Regions from separate parts of the Cobetia sp. 1AS1 genome, predicted to be linked through region 1. Evidence: predicted binding sites of a transcription regulator. Region 1 holds the regulator's gene; the other holds the start of a gene.

What was found. The regulator sigma-54, encoded in region 1, starts transcription at its own class of promoters, with help from an activator protein. The targets are predictions, from matches to a motif close to TGGCACNNNNNTTGCTNT.
Region 2: glnA (glutamate--ammonia ligase) is a predicted target of sigma-54. The motif match lies at 2,176-2,193, and genes of this name have one in related genera.

What each region holds. Positions count from the first base shown of each region.
Region 1 is NZ_JARWKU010000004.1:129,816-132,930, reverse strand. Features, by position in the region: gene lptA (lipopolysaccharide transport periplasmic protein LptA) at 1-11, shown strand, start outside; gene lptB (LPS export ABC transporter ATP-binding protein) at 15-755, shown strand; gene QD280_RS09200 (RNA polymerase factor sigma-54) at 989-2,437, shown strand; gene raiA (ribosome-associated translation inhibitor RaiA) at 3,098-3,115, shown strand, end outside.
Region 2 is NZ_JARWKU010000003.1:290,295-293,409, reverse strand. Features, by position in the region: gene QD280_RS08475 (DUF4124 domain-containing protein) at 1-167, opposite strand, end outside; gene glnA (glutamate--ammonia ligase) at 635-2,041, opposite strand; gene typA (translational GTPase TypA) at 2,683-3,115, shown strand, end outside.

The sequences.
Region 1 (3,115 bases):
AGGAAAACTGAGTCATGACTGCTGCTACTCCGCGTACGCTGAGCGCTCGCCATCTGGCCAAGGCCTACAAGGGCCGCAAGGTGGTCAAGGACATCTCGCTGGAGATCCGCCAGGGCGACATCGTCGGCCTGCTGGGCCCCAATGGCGCCGGCAAGACGACCTCGTTCTACATGATCGTCGGGCTGGTGCGCGCCGATGCCGGCAACGTCTCCATCGATGACCAGGACCTCTCCGCTGCCGCCATGCATCAGCGTGCACGCGCCGGCATCGGCTATCTGCCGCAGGAGGCGTCGATCTTCCGCAAGCTGTCGGTGGCCGACAACATCATGGCGATCCTGGAGACCCGCAAGGACCTGGATCGCAATGGCCGCAAGGCACGCCTTGAAGAGTTGCTCGAGGAATTCAGCATCACGCACATCCGCGCCAGCGCCGGCATGAGCCTGTCCGGCGGCGAGCGTCGACGGGTCGAGATCGCCCGGGCGCTTGCCACCGAGCCGGACTTCGTACTGCTCGATGAGCCCTTCGCCGGCGTCGACCCCATCTCGGTGGGCGAGATCAAGAGCATCGTGCGCCAACTGCGCGATCGTGGCATCGGCGTGCTGATCACCGACCACAACGTGCGCGAGACACTCGATATCTGTGACACCGCCTATATCGTCGGCGATGGCCAGATCATCGCCCACGGTGATGCGGACTCCATCCTGGCCAACCAGCAGGTGCGCGACGTCTACCTGGGCCACGAGTTCACGCTCTAGGGTCAGCGGCTGCGCTGAGCCCACCGGAGGCGAAAGCTTCGAAAGCCGCTGCGTGATTTTATCGCGTAGCGGCTTTTTCATGTCTGACATCAGACGCATGCATGACGTCCATACCACCTTGGTGGAAACATGGCATGCAAGTTGCTTGAATATTCACGACAACCTCTTGTCAGTGCCCCGAGTCACGGTATAGCGTAGTAAGCACGTTCCTTTGCCGTGAATTGACTGACTCCATGAAACCCACCCTGCAACTCCGCCTCGGCACCTCGCTGACCATGACGCCGCAGCTCCAGCAAGCGATCCAGCTGCTGCAGCTGTCGACGCTCGACCTGCGTCAGGAGATTCAGCAAGCCCTCGAGTCCAACCCCATGTTGGAGCTCGACGAGGACTACGAGTCGCTGGATGTCGTCGAGACACAGGATTCGAGCGAGATCTCCACTGCCGACTCCTCGAGCGAGATTCCCGAGGAATACCCCCTCGACAGTGACTGGTCGGACCTCTACCAGGACCACGCCGGTAGCCTGACCAGCTCCGGCAGTGGCAGCGGGAGCGAAGAAGGGCCGGACTTCGATCGCAATACCAGCGTCGAGAGCCTGCAGGACCACCTGCGCTGGCAGCTGGCGATGACCGACCTCGATGGCCGTGAACGCCAGATGGCGGAGAGCCTGATCGATGCCGTCGACGGTGCCGGCTATCTGAGCCTGTCTCTCGATGAGCTGGTCGATGGCCTGCGTGGCCAGGGCCTGCCCGGCCTCAAGGCCTCCGAGCTCGAGCAGGTATTGCTGCGTCTGCAGCAGTTCGACCCGACCGGCGTCTTTGCCCGTGATCTGCGCGAATGCCTGCTGCTGCAACTGGCGCTGCTGCCGGATGATCTGCCGCTGCTGGCGCAGGCGCGCCGCCTGGTACGCCAATTCCTCGAGGCACTGGGCAACGATGATCGCAAGCTGCTCAAGCGGCGCCTGAGCCTTGACGATGACGAGCTGGACCACGTCATTCGCCTGGTACGTGCGCTCGATCCGCGTCCGGCATCCGCCTGGGGCGAGCCCGCCAGCGATTACGTGATCCCTGATCTGCTGGTGCGCCATACCCGGCATGGCTGGCAGGTCGAGCTCAACCCGGAAGCGCTGCCCAAGCTGCGCATCCAGCCGGAATACGCCGCACTGATCAAGCGTGCCGACAAGTCCGCCGACAACACCTTCCTCAAGGACAACCTGCAGGAAGCGCGCTGGCTGATGAAGAGCCTGTCATCACGCAATGACACCCTGCTCAAGGTCGGCCGCGAGATCATGGCACGCCAGATCGACTTCCTCGAGCAAGGCGAGGAAGGCATGAAGCCGCTGATTCTGGCCAACATCGCCGAAGTGGTCGAGATGCACGAATCGACCATCTCGCGGGTCACGACCCAGAAGTACATCCACACCCCGCGCGGCGTCTTCGAGCTCAAGTTCTTCTTCTCGAGCCAGGTCGGTGGCAGCGGCAATGGCGACGCCCACTCAAGCACCGCCATTCGTGCCCGCATCCGCAAGCTGATCGCGGAAGAGCCGGCCCGCAAGCCTCTCTCCGACTCGCGGCTGGTCGATCTGCTCGCCAGCGATGGCATCGAGGTCGCACGCCGTACCGTGGCCAAGTATCGCGAAGCGATGGGCATCCCCTCCTCCAGCGAGCGCAAGCGTCTGGCCTGACCCGTCACCTGCGGCTGCCATGCCCTGCTTTCACCTCCACAATGGCAGCCGCCGCCAACCTCAAGCGCTGGATTTTCCGCTCATCAGCCTCTGACTTCGCGGGCAGCGGTACGCCTGTCGCGTTCCCTGTCATCCCGGCAACCGCTCGCCAATTGCCCGTCATGGCACATGACGGCGCGCAGGATGACGGTAAAAAACCGCCGTTACGGCAGCGTCATTCACCGTCAATCGCATGTTTTTAAAGTCACTTTTGCGCGTATTGCACCTGGATGACACCCGGTGAACCTCCCGGAACGCCGCTTGCTCCACGCAATCGGAGCGCCTGAAAGGTGACGTACATGCAGGGATTGGCGACGAAAACCCGCCTTCTTGCGCGTCTTTCACGCACCACCCATCAGACGTGCCCTTGAAGTCCACTCCGATACCCCTCACTGAGTTGAAGACAAGCACTGAGCCACGATGCAGCGCAGCGTTGATCTTTGCGCAAAGCTTGGGCATTGTCGGTACAGACGCTCACGACATCTGACGCCACTGGCAAGGGTGCGAAAACATCGCCAGACGGTGGCCGTCAAGCCTGTTGCAGAGCGTCCGATCAGGGTTTGCTCGTAGTCAAAAAGGGTTACAATTGAATGGCAACCCGCTGGATAAAGGAGCGTGTCCATGCAAGTGAATATCACC
Region 2 (3,115 bases), on a different contig from region 1:
TCGACGTGACGATAGACCTGGGCCGCCTGAAGATCGAACGACAGGCTCGACAGCATCAGCGTCGCTGCCAGCAGCAGGCACTGCAGTGGCTCGGGGCGCGCTGCTGGCAGTGCACGCGAGTCAGTCGCGGGGTTCGCGACGCGCAGGGAGGATACGAAGGGCCACATCCGAAGATTCCTGAAGAGAGTCATGGGAGGCCAGAAGCCGCAGGCAGCTCCAGCGGGTTGGGTCTATCGACAGGCGATCCTGCTGCCTGATGACAAGGCTAACAAGTTACAAAGCTTACCGCGTTGATGCCAGCATTTGGGGCCTTCGACAAGATGCCTGTGTGCATTGACTGTCACGCAAGGCTACCACCGCGCCCTCCGCGCCTGTCATCAGCATGGCCGATCTCAGGGAAAAGGATCAGGGCAGAGCAAAGGATCAGAGCAAAGAGATAGAACGAAACAGGGCCACAACGAAAAACAGGGCCACAACGAAAAACAGGGCCACAACGAAAACAGGGCCACACCTGTCGGTATGGCCCTGCTGTCGTCATCGTCCGGGGATGGCCTTCACCTGGAAGGCACTCCGTCAGATGGCGTGGCTAGCGAATGTCTGCCTCAACCTCTGCAGTACTTAGACGCTGCTGTACTTAGACGCTGTAGTACATGTCGAATTCGAGCGGGTGAGTCGCCATGCGCAGGCGCTGGACGTCTTCGCCCTTCAGCTCGAGGTAGGCATCGATCATGTCGTCGGTGAAGACGCCGCCCTGGGTCAGGAACTCACGATCGCCGTCCAGCGCGGTCAGGGCCTGTTCGAGGCTCTCGGCCACGGTCGGAATGGACTTGGCTTCTTCGGCCGGCAGGTCGTAGAGGTTCTTGTCCATCGCGTCGCCCGGGTGGATCTTGTTCTTGATACCGTCGATACCGGCCATCAGCATCGCGGAGAACGCTAGGTACGGGTTGGCCGTCGGATCTGGGAAACGCGCCTCGACACGCTTGCCTTTCGGGCTGGCGGTGTACGGGATACGGATGGAAGCGGAGCGGTTGCGGGCAGAGTAGGCCAGCATGACCGGCGCTTCGAAGCCCGGCACCAGACGCTTGTAGGAGTTGGTGGACGCATTGGTGAAGGCATTCAGCGCACGAGCGTGCTTGATGATGCCGCCAATGTAGTAGAGGGCCATTTCGGACAGACCCGCGTACTCGTCACCGGCGAACTGGTTGTCGCCATCCTTCCAGAAGGACTGGTGAACGTGCATGCCGGAACCGTTGTCACCGACCAGCGGCTTGGGCATGAAGGTCGCGGACTTGCCGTAGGCGTGAGCCACGTTGTGGATCACGTACTTGAGTTCCTGAACCTCATCGGCCTTCTTGACCAGGGTGTTGAACTTGACGCCGATCTCGTTCTGGCCGGCGTTCGCCACTTCGTGGTGGTGAACTTCGACTTCCTGACCGATGGCTTCCAGGGTGTTGCACATGGCAGCACGGATATCGTGGAAGCTGTCGATCGGCGGGACCGGGAAGTAGCCGCCCTTCAGACGCGGACGGTGACCCAGGTTGCCACCTTCCGGCGTGGAATCGGTCGCCCAGGCACCTTCTTCGGAAGAGATCTTGAACATGGAACCGTTCATCTCGTTCTTCCAGTGCACTTCGTCGAAGATGAAGAATTCCGGCTCCGGACCGAAGAAGGCGGTGTCGCCCAGACCGGTGGACTTCAGGAATTCCTCGGCACGCTTGGCGACGGAACGCGGATCGCGCTCATAGCCCTGCATGGTGGCCGGCTCGATGACGTCGCAGCGCAGCACCAGGGTGGTGTCTTCGGTGAACGGGTCGAGGAAGGCAGTGCCGTCGTCCGGCATCAGGATCATGTCGGATTCGTTGATGCCCTTCCAACCTTCGATGGAGGAACCATCGAACATCTGGCCGTTCTCGAAGAATTCCTCATCCACTGTACGCGCCGGGATGGAGACGTGCTGCTCCTTGCCCTTGGTGTCGGTGAAGCGCAGATCAACCCACTTGACTTCGTGTTCTTCAATCAGGGCAAGTGTCTTCTCAGCCATGGTAATTCTCCGATGGAGCCGGCGGCTCTGGTTACAGTTGGTGTCAGCGTTGTCTGGGGTTATTGCTCTATTTTGTAAGCCTTTTCTCTCATGGTCGGCGTCGTTATGCCAGCCATCAGACAGGATGCTCTAACAATGCAGCGAGCGTGCCAGAATGGCGCACGCCGCATCGGTCATTTCAGTAAGCTCATGAATATGCTGAAAAAAAACATCACCATCTTCATGCATGCAGCACGGAAACCCGACCAAAGATGGGCCGACAAGGTGCAAAAATTCTTGCCGCGCAGTGCAGATTCATCATTTGAGTGCACCAAAAAACGCCATTGCGCCACATTGGTGCAAAACGCTGAATCCCGGGAGTTCCCCGCTCACACCCGATGATCACGTCAGCATCACATTGCGGTCATTTCTTTCTTTCATCCTCATGTTTGCCTCGACTCACAAGTTTTTTTCATCCGCGACAAGGGCGCGGAAAAGACTTGAGAGACAACCATTTGGGCACTTCAGGCCAATTGAAGGCACTCGCTGACTCGCCTCGTGAATGCACGATGCTGGCAGGAGGCATGCCATGCCCCCTATAATGCGCCCCAAATCACAAGCGCCCGGTACGCGAGCGCCCATTTTCCGCACAGGTTCCCGTCGTGATCGAGAAACTTCGCAACATAGCCATCATCGCCCACGTTGACCACGGTAAAACTACCCTGGTCGACAAGCTCCTGAGTCAGTCTGGCACCCTGGACCGCAAGGCCGAGGGTCAGGAACGCATCATGGATTCCAACGACCAGGAAAAAGAGCGCGGCATCACCATTCTCGCGAAGAACACCGCGATCCAGTGGAACGACTACCACATCAACATCGTGGATACCCCTGGGCACGCTGACTTCGGTGGCGAAGTCGAGCGCGTGATGTCCATGGTCGATTCCGTGCTGCTGCTGGTCGATGCCGTCGATGGCCCGATGCCGCAGACTCGCTTCGTGACCCAGAAGGCATTCGCCCAGGGCCTGAAGCCGATCGTCGTCGTCAACAAGATCGACCGTCCGGGCTCTCGTCCTGACTGGGTCGTTGACCAGATCT